DNA from 3 places in the Pantoea nemavictus genome. Region 2 is predicted to be linked to each of the others. Evidence: predicted binding sites of a transcription regulator. Region 2 holds the regulator's gene; each other region holds the start of a gene.
What was found. The regulator CRP, encoded in region 2, controls carbon source genes, mostly activating them, when cyclic AMP is high. The targets are predictions, from matches to a motif close to ATGTGANNNNNNTCACAT.
Positions count from the first base shown of each region.

Region 1: WH298_RS11490 (nucleoside-specific channel-forming protein Tsx) is a predicted target of CRP. The motif match lies at 1,832-1,849, and genes of this name have one in related genera.
Region 3: deoC (deoxyribose-phosphate aldolase) is a predicted target of CRP. The motif match lies at 1,950-1,967, and genes of this name have one in related genera.

Region 1 is NZ_JBBGZW010000001.1:2,526,838-2,530,119, forward strand. Features, by position in the region: gene WH298_RS11480 (LysR family transcriptional regulator) at 1-178, shown strand, start outside; gene yjdN (VOC family metalloprotein YjdN) at 257-688, shown strand; gene WH298_RS11490 (nucleoside-specific channel-forming protein Tsx) at 768-1,634, opposite strand; gene WH298_RS11495 (sensor histidine kinase) at 2,024-3,282, opposite strand, start outside.
Region 2 is NZ_JBBGZW010000001.1:1,737,943-1,741,224, reverse strand. Features, by position in the region: gene WH298_RS07985 (YccS/YhfK family putative transporter) at 1-1,692, opposite strand, end outside; gene crp (cAMP-activated global transcriptional regulator CRP) at 1,751-2,383, opposite strand; gene WH298_RS07975 (OsmC family protein) at 2,688-3,092, shown strand; gene WH298_RS07970 (phosphoribulokinase) at 3,190-3,282, opposite strand, start outside.
Region 3 is NZ_JBBGZW010000001.1:1,377,880-1,381,161, forward strand. Features, by position in the region: gene deoA (thymidine phosphorylase) at 1-977, opposite strand, end outside; gene deoC (deoxyribose-phosphate aldolase) at 1,040-1,819, opposite strand; gene WH298_RS06190 (TatD family hydrolase) at 2,111-2,890, opposite strand; gene WH298_RS06195 (patatin-like phospholipase family protein) at 2,887-3,282, opposite strand, start outside.

The DNA of each region.
Region 1 (3,282 bases), 790 kb from region 2:
CATTATCTCGCGCGATGTGATTGAAGACCCGACACACGGCGGTCAGCTAATTGCACTTGATCTCGACGAACCGCTGCCGAAGGCCACTTTCTATCTTATCCAGCGCAAAGATACCGCGCTGACGCCGATGAGCGCCTATATGGCTCAACTGTTCCGCCGCCAATGTCAGCAAAGGTAAGAGTGCGGCCTGGCTCGCAGTTGTATAAATAATGCGCACTACACTTGCAGGGGACGTTCCCTTTTTGGAGTACAGACCATGCAAGTTACCCCGTATGTGTTCTACAACGGTCGCTGTGAAGAGGCGATTGCGTTCTACCTGGCGGCCACCGACGGCGAGCTGCTGTTTAAGATGACCTATGGCGATATGCCGGATGAAACGCCGGTGGAGGATGAGGGCTGCACCTCAGGCGTGAGCTTTTCACCGGAGCAGATTATGCATGCGCATGTGCGCATCGGGCAGGGTGAAATTATGCTGAGTGATGGCGCGCCGCAGGCGGAGTATGGCGGTTTTGCCGTGAGTTTATCCACGCCGGATGAAGCGCAAGGCAAGCGTTGGTTTGATGCGTTGTCGGCGGGCGGTAACATCACCAAAAGCTGGGCTCCAACGTTCTGGGCCAACGGTTTTGGCATGTTGATCGATAAGTTCGGCGTGCCGTGGATGGTGAATGCGTATAAGCCGCAGATTTAAGGTGGATGCGGTTTGTAACCAGGTGCGCATAAATGCGCACCCTACAACGTAGGGTCGCCATTAATGGCGACCGTGTCGATTAGAAGTTGTAACCCACCACCAGGTAGTAACCCCAGCCGGTTGATTTCACTTCAAACGGACCGTTACCGAAATTCAGCTCCTGGCCGTCAGCCCACTGGCCGCCGTTGTGGAAATAACGCGCCACGGTAGAAACGTGCCAGTGATCGTAGTTCAGCGACAGAATGTGGCTGGAGGCGATGGAGTTGCTGGTGCGTGAACGATCGGACTCATCACGCAGATCTGAACCCCAGTCGAAGTTGGTGAAGCCGATGTAGCTCAGCTTGCCGCCCCACAGATCGGTAATCGGTACAAAGTATTTCACCTTGAAGCGATAACCATCCCAGCTGTTCTCATTCGCCGCACCGTAGTTTTCCCACTGATACTTGGCGTACACGTTGAGCGACAGGCCGATATCGCTGTGCGTATCGATGTCGGTGCCGAGACCCATATACCAGGTGTTCTGACGGTTATCGCTGTTGCGACCCATGTCATAGATGTAGTTGTTGGCGAAGTACCACTCTTTGAACGGGCCAAAGGACAGATCGGTGCCGGTCAGTTTATCAATCGAGAAACGTGGCTCAATTTCCATGAACATCGGCGAACCGTGGTCGAACACGCCGTTAGCGTTGCTGTTGCCGACGCCAAAGAAGTTGGTCAGATCGAGGTAACCATAAAAATCGAACCAATCCTTTTTGGCAAAGGCTTCGTATTCGAGATACACGTCGTTATTGAACTGCGGTCCAAAACGAGTGTGGTAGCTGCCCACCACGTTAACGCTCTGATGCCACCAATCCGAAACGTACTGCGGATCGCTGTCTGCTGCTTGTGCCGCACCAGTCCAGCTGCTGGCCAATAAGGCCCCTGCTATCAACGCTTTATATTTCATTATGTTAACCACATGCTTGTGATCGCCGGGCTGATGCCGCGATCGGGTGAAATTGATCCCAGGGGATGGGCAGTGTGTTGTCATATCCGGTCTGAAGCGCCAGATTTTCAAGTTTGCGTAATGTGCCTGTAACAGACGCATAGAAAATAGATTTTGGTCACGTTTGTCAAAAAGTGTTGCAGTTTGATTCACTGGAAATGTGATCGTTATCACATAAAAGCCTGGTGGCGAACGGAACCCCGCAACCGTTTACGTGTCGCGTACAGCAGGAAACGTGTTTGATGAAGAGAAAGGATGTAGCGGCGCGATTTATCGCGCGTGTTTTGGAGCGGGCACCGTGCTCGCAGCGATAATGCGCAATAAATTGCGCCGCTACGGCACGGTGTGCGTTATGGCAAGGTAATGCGCACCTGCAGGCCAGCAATCTGGCCCTGCGCATCATGACGATTCGACAGCGCCACCTGCATTTGATGCTTCTGCGCCACGCTGCGCACGATTGAAAGGCCTAAGCCGCTGCCCTGGGCTTGTACATCGGGCGAACGGGTAAAGCGGTCAAAAGCGCGATCGATGAAAGATTCCGCCATGCCGGGCCCGTTATCCACAATATCCACCACGGTGTGATTGCCGACACGATGCAGCAGCACGTCCACCAGGCTGCCCTCCGGCGTGTGCAGCATGGCGTTGCCGATCAGGTTATCGAACAGGCTGCGTAAATCGGAGCGGCTGGCCTGCAGACGATAGTGCGCGCTGCCGTTGAAACCGATATCAATGCCGCGCTTATCCGCTACCACCATCAGCTGTTCAATGCTCTCTTTCAGCAGGTCGTCCAGCTCGATGGTTTCCACCGTGGCGACCACCGATTGATCTTCCTGACGCGAGATATTCAGCAGCTGTGTGACCAGATGGCGCGTACGGGTGACGCCGGCTTCCAGCTGATCGAACTGACGACTGGCTTCGCCTGGCTGAATGTGTTGCCTTAGGTTTTCCAGCTGCAACGTCACCGCAGTAACTGGCGTACGCAGCTCATGTGCCGCATCTTCGAGGAACTGGCGCTGTGACGACCAGGCGGCGCGCAGCTTATCGAGCAACGAGTTGTAGGCCGCCACCAGCGGCAGCACTTCATCCGGCAAGCCATCGGGAGAAAGCGTATGCGGATGCAGGGTTTCCTGGGCGGCAATCTGGCGCGACGCGACACGTAAATCGCGCGTAATAGCACGCACCACTAGCCAGATGACCAGCAGCGAGAGCGGCATCATTAATACCAGCGGGATGATGGCCGATAGCGCCCGTTTTAACATCAGACTCTTCATATAGCCGATATTGTGCAGCACCTGAATATTGCCGATTTCACTGCCGAGTTCGCCGGGTCGCGTATAGACGCGCCATTCACAGTCATCGCCGCAGTCACCCACTTTGAGATCGTGCCAGCCTTTTTTGCTTTGCAGCGGCGCATGTAAATCGGGCCACGAACTGGCGCGCAGCCGATTACGGGTGTCCCACAGCTGGACGATATAGGTGCTTTTCAGCTTCTCGGCATGCATCACCATCGGCATTAACGCAGGCATACGCTGGCTGGTGGCCCACGCATCGGCGATCTTGGCGAGCTGATCGTCCTTCATGGTGCCCATCATGTCGCCGTAGCAGTGAT
Region 2 (3,282 bases):
GCTCGACGCCTGGTTCAATGAGTTGAACAGCGCGTTGTGTGCCTGGTTAACCTTGATACGCTGATACGCCAGCTTCTCGGGCGACTGCTCCGGGCCAAGCAGTAGCTGCAGCGCTTCCTGATATGCTTCCAGCGCATCGTGCGCATTCTTGCGCAGCAGTCCGCTTTGCCACTGCGGCCACAGCCAAATCATGCCGGCGAAAGCAATCAGGCAGCCCATCAAGGTATCCATCATGCGCGGCAACAAGAACTGCGCGCCGTTGAGCGACAGCAGCTGCAGCGAATACACCGCAGTGACGGTGAAGCCAATCATCGACCAGCCATAATATTTCCGCGTGATCAGATAGCTCGCCAGCGTGATGCCCAGCATAAACAGCAAGGTGATTGATTCTGGCACCGCCAGCTGCAGCGAGGCCGCGGCAATCAATAAACCGGCAAAGGTGCCCAGCGCACGGTGCTGAATACGCACGCGCGTGGCGCTATAGCCGTTCTGGCTGACGAACATAATCGTCATCAATATCCAGTACGGTTTAGGGATATTAAAGAACAGTGCCAGCGAGCTGCCAAACATCAGCATCACGGCGAAGCGGGCCGCAGTGCGTAAGGCGGTGGATTTGAACGACAGATAACTGCGCAGTGCTGGCAACAGCGGCAAACGACGTTGACGATCGGCCATCAGGTCGCGCGTGTAGAGCGGTTTCTGCGTGCGCAATACGCGGGCGATGCGGCTGAAGTGGTAGAGGCAGAAATTGCCGACCGGATTATCCGGATGCTGGCGGGCAATTTTCTCTAGCGCGCCGAGCTGTTTCTCCATATGAAAGCGATCCGGCAGCTGATGATAGAGAATGGCATCGGCCAGCACGCGTAACCGTGCGGAGATAATTTTGGCGTTCCAGCGGATCACCGCTTCAGCGTGACTCTCCTCCACCAGCTTCTGCACCTCTTCAGGCTGATGCAGGCTGACCGAGATGTGTTCCTGTAAATCCAGCGCCACCTGGAAGGCGCGCGTCAGGCGCTTGTGGCTGTTATCGCGGCTGGCCGACAGCATATGCATTTGCTGGTAGCAGGTGGTAATGAGATCGACCGCCTTTTGCTGACGTGCCAGCAGCGGTGGCAGCGCTTTTTCCGGATCGGTTAGCTGCGTCAATAAGGTGTACTTGGCATCGCAATAATCGGCCAGTTCGCGGAACAGCAGGCTGAGTGATTCGCGCATCGGCTGCTCTTTCCACAGCCAGAACCAGAACCAGTTGAATAAGCCGTACCACAGCGTGCCGCCAATATAGAGCAGCGGCGGCACCCATATCGGCATGCGCCTAACCAGGCTGAGCGTAAAGATGGCGGCGATTAAAGTGGCGGGCAGCAGGCGTGCATGCAGCGGGCCGATTTCGCCGGTTACGCCGATCAGCAGCGGCAGCGCCAGCAGGATCAGCGGCAGCGGAATCTGGTAAGCGGTCAAAATTTGCATCAGGAAACTGCCGGTGGCAAACAGCGAACCACCGACAATCAGGCGTTTGAAGAAGCGTTTATGCGGCGTATCCAGACCCGCCATATTGCAGCAGGCAGGCACTAACGAGAACAGCAGACCTTTTTGCAGATCGCCAAACAGCCAACCGAGAGCCACAGGCAGGCACAGCACCAGCGTTTGCCGCAGCGCATAGTTGACTTCAGGATGATAGATGATTCGGCGCCACATCAGCTCATCGCAAATAGAAACGGCGCGATGTTGCCATCACGCCGTGGGTGAGAAGAAATTAGCGGGTGCCGTAAACGACGATGGTTTTACCGTGTGCGGAGATCAGATTCTGATCTTCCAGCATTTTCAGGATACGGCCCACAGTTTCGCGTGAGCAGCCCACGATCTGACCAATCTCCTGACGGGTGATTTTGATTTGCATGCCGTCTGGGTGAGTCATCGCATCTGGCTGTTTAGCCAGATTAAGCAGCGTTTGCGCAATACGTCCTGTCACATCAAGGAAAGCGAGGTTGCCCACTTTCTCCGATGTCACTTGCAGACGACGCGCCATTTGCGACGAAAGTCGCATTAAAATATCCGGGTTTACCTGAATCAGCTGACGGAATTTTTTGTAGGAAATTTCAGCCACTTCGCAGGCAGACTTCGCACGCACCCAGGCACTACGTTCCTGGCCTTCTTCGAAAAGACCGAGTTCGCCGATGAAATCTCCCTGATTGAGGTAGGAGAGAATCATCTCTTTGCCTTCTTCATCTTTAATCAGTACCGCTACGGAACCTTTAACGATGTAGTACAGCGTTTCCGCTTTCTCACCCTGATGGATGAGCGTGCTTTTGGATGGATATTTGTGAATATGGCAATGGGACAGGAACCATTCGAGTGTAGGGTCTGTTTGCGGTTTGCCGAGAACCATTCGCTATTATCCTCTGTTGTAATCGTGCCCAAAATACAGGGGGCATTTTTTCCCTGTCAGGCGGTTTAATCGTCGAGCGTTTCCAGTAATGGAAAAATTATTCCGGGTCATTCTTAAGCTACGCTTTTGATTCTTCCCGCCTTCGTCTGTAACGACGAAAATATTTTCAGCACTGTTTGTAGCACAGCTTTTGCGAGCTGTCTTGTGTTGTCTCGCTTCAGCAAACGGGGGAATAGTCTGGATTGCTGTTTATCAGGTGAAAGCGTAATCTGGCGGCAAAACCGCCGCTTCAGGAGAAAGAATCATGCAGGCACGAGTGAAATGGGTGGAAGGTCTTACCTTTCTCGGAGAATCCTCATCCGGTCATCAGGTATTAATGGACGGTAATTCCGGTGATAAAGCGCCAAGTCCTATGGAGATGGTGCTCATGGCCGCCGGTGGTTGTAGCGCCATTGATGTGGTGTCGATTCTGCAAAAAGGGCGCAGCGATGTCGCCGATTGCGAAGTCAAACTGACGTCAGAACGCCGCGAAGAAGCTCCACGCATTTTTACCCATATCAACCTGCATTTTATCGTCAGCGGCAAAGCGTTGAGCGATAAAGCCGTAGCGCGCGCGGTTGATCTCTCTGCGGAAAAATACTGTTCTGTGGCGATTATGCTGGGCAAGGGCGTGGAAATCACCCACAGCTATGAAGTGATCGAGCTTTAATGCTTCCAGGTGCGCATCAATGCGCACCCTACGAAATCATCGCGTTTTTTGTAGAGTCGCCATTCATGGCGACCGGTTCCATACCGGCGAGTAACCCTCACTCAATCCGTTTTCCTTCAATTAGTCGCTGAACCAGCGGTAGCATTATCAGTTCCATCGCCAATCCCATTTTGCCGCCCGGCACCACCAG
Region 3 (3,282 bases), 360 kb from region 2:
AAATCTGCCGGACCATTTTGCGCCGCCACCATGCGGGCGAACACTTCAGCGGCCTTGCCGTTATCCAGCACCTGCTGCAGTTTTTTGCGCGCTTCGGTATCGTTCTCCGCCAGTTTGCCGGAGATCAGCATTTCTGAGCACAGCGCCATCGTCACTTCCAGCAAGCGTGGATTGCGTGCAACGCCTGTCAGGAACTGCACCGCTTCACGTACTTCCAGCGCATTACCGGCAGTGGAAGCCAGCACCTGATTCATGTCGGTCAGCAGCGCGGTGGTTTTGCAGCCTGCACCGTTCGCCACGCCGACAATCGCCTGCGCCAGATTTTCTGACGCTTCGAAGGTCGGCATAAAGGCACCGGAACCCACTTTGACGTCCATCACCAGCGCATCCAATCCTTCCGCCAGTTTTTTAGCGAGGATCGAGGCGGTGATCAGCGGAATGGAATCGACGGTGGCGGTGATATCGCGCGTAGCGTAGAAACGCTTGTCGGCCGGCGCCAGCGAGTTGGTCTGGCCAATAATCGCGATGCCGACATCTTTAATGATTTGGCGGAAACGATCGTCGCTGGGGAAGATATCAAAGCCAGGAATCGCTTCCAGTTTATCCAGCGTGCCGCCGGTATGGCCCAGACCGCGACCGGAGATCATCGGCACGTAGCCGCCGCAGGCCGCTACCATCGGACCGAGCATCAGCGAAGTCACATCGCCCACGCCGCCGGTGGAGTGCTTATCCACAATCGGGCCGTTGAGATTCAGCGATTTCCAGTTCAGCACCGTGCCGGAATCACGCATCGCCATGGTTAACGCCACGCGCTCTTCCAGCGTCATATCGTGGAAATAGATGGTCATCGCCAGCGCGGCGATCTGGCCTTCCGAGACGCTGTTGTCGCGCACGCCATTGATGAAGAAGCGGATCTCCGCTTCACTCAGCGCCTGGCCGTCGCGTTTTTTACGAATAATTTCTTGTGGCAGGAACACGGTTGCCTCCCTGGAATGAGGAGGTCGCCATGAATGGCGACCCTACAAAGAATGGATTGAACTTAGTAGCCCGCTTTGCTGGTCGCGGTTTCGTGGCCCAGCGTGTTGAGCAGGCTTGCCAGCAGGCTGGAAGCGCCAAAGCGGAAATGACGCGCATCGGCCCAGCCTTGGCCCAGAATGTCGTCGGCCAGTTTCAGATACAGCGCCGCGTCTTCAGCGGTGCGCACGCCGCCCGCCGGTTTGAAACCAACCTGCTGCTGCACGCCTTTATCTCGAATCACCTGCATCATGATCGCCGCCACGTCTGGCGTAGCGTTGACCGGCACTTTTCCGGTTGAGGTTTTGATGAAATCTGCGCCCGCATCGATAGCGATTTCCGAAGCGGCACGAATCAGCGCTTCGTCTTTCAGCTCACCGCTTTCGATGATCACTTTCAGCAGCACGTTGGCTTCTGCGCAGGCGGCTTTACAGGCTTTCACCAGCTCGAAACCGATGTCGCGGTTGCCCGCAATCAGTGCGCGATACGGGAACACCACGTCGACTTCGTCAGCACCGTAGGCGATTGCCGCACGGGTTTCGGCCAGTGCGATCTCGATGTCATCGTTGCCATGCGGGAAGTTGGTCACGGTGGCGATGCGGATGTCCGGTGTGCCCTGTTCACGCAGCGCTTTACGCGCCGCCGGAATGAAACGCGGATAGATACAGATAGCCGCGGTGTTACCGGCTGGTGATTTCGCCTGACGGCACAGCGCGATCACCTTCTCGTCGGTGTCATCTTCATTCAGGGTGGTTAAATCCATCAGTTGCAGTGCGCGCTGTGCGGCTGCTTTAAGGTCGGTCATGATGCTCTCCAAAAGTCAGACCGGCAGGCACAACCCACCGGAAAATGTGATAATCCTAACAATTACCGTGACGATGAATTGCGCCTCACGTCACACAGAAAAGAAAATCTGTCATGAAAATACAATTATTTAGTGATAAACATCACAAATAATTGCTGATCAGGCCAAAATATCAACCAAACTGTCGTTGTTATTATTATCACAAAAAAGGACGTAAAAGTGTACTTCCCGCTTTAATACTGTAGCTAATCGGGCGTAAGGCAGCGTAAATGCAGAATCTGTCGGGGAGGATCAGGCAGGCAGAGCAAACAGGCGCAGGCTGTTTTGCCATAATGCGTCGGCAATCACCTCGGGCGATTCGCTGCGAAGCTGGCACAGCACGTCAAACACGTTGCGCGCCCGCTCCGGACGGTTAGGCTGGCCCTGAAAACCTTGCAGCGGCATATCGGGCGCGTCGGTTTCCAGCAACAGGGAATGTAGCGGCAGGTTGGCGATGGTATTGCGGGTTTTGCTAGCACGTTCATAGGTAATGGTGCCGCCGACGCCAATCGCATAGCCGAGCTGAATAAAGCGCTCGGCCTGCTGCTGGCTGCCGGCAAAACCGTGCACGACGCCACGGCGTGGCAGATCGTGACGACGCAGGTGCACAGCTAACTGATCGTGGGTGCGCCGCGAGTGCAGAATCACCGGCAGATCGTACTGCTTCGCCAGCTTAAGCTGCTTATCAAGCAGCCGCGTCTGCTTAGCGAATTGCGCCTCCTGCATATAGAGATCGAGACCGATCTCGCCGATCGCCACGCGCTTGCTATCTGGCTTCTTCAACCAGCTTTCCAGCTCGCCAAGATGCGCATCTTCCTGATGCTGTGCAATATTGATCGGATGCAGGCCCAATGCGGCATACAGCGCGCCATGCTGCTGCGCCAGCTGACTGACCAATGCAAAACGGCTGGCAGCGACGCTTGGCACAATGATGCGTTCCACGCCCGCCTGCGCCGCGCGCGCAATACTGGCGGGTGCCGCATCAACGAACGGTGGAAAATCAAAGTGACAATGGGTGTCGATAAACTTCATGCCAGCGAGCCTTTATCAAAATCAGCATCGTTTTCCGCCAGCGCGGGCGTAATCAACGGGCGATTGTCGGGCGCATTGGCAACGGCAGCCGGCGGCGTTACCGTGGTTGAACGCACCAGCGGTTCGGCATCGCTGAGCCATTGGCCGAGCGTGGCGAGGAAATAGCGTCCGCTGCGGCGACCTAAATGGTAATCCTGATTGAGCGAGGACAAACGGCTGCCGAGCGCCATGCTCGCCAGCGGCTTAGGCGGGCAGATTTCAATGATGCGCAGGTTATCCGGCGGCTGTTCAATGAACTGCTGGATTTCACGATAGCTCTCTTCATGCTGATGCAGGACGTTGATCATCGGCTGCAACGCGCTATCGGACAAAAAGCGCTCCATGCGTTTGAA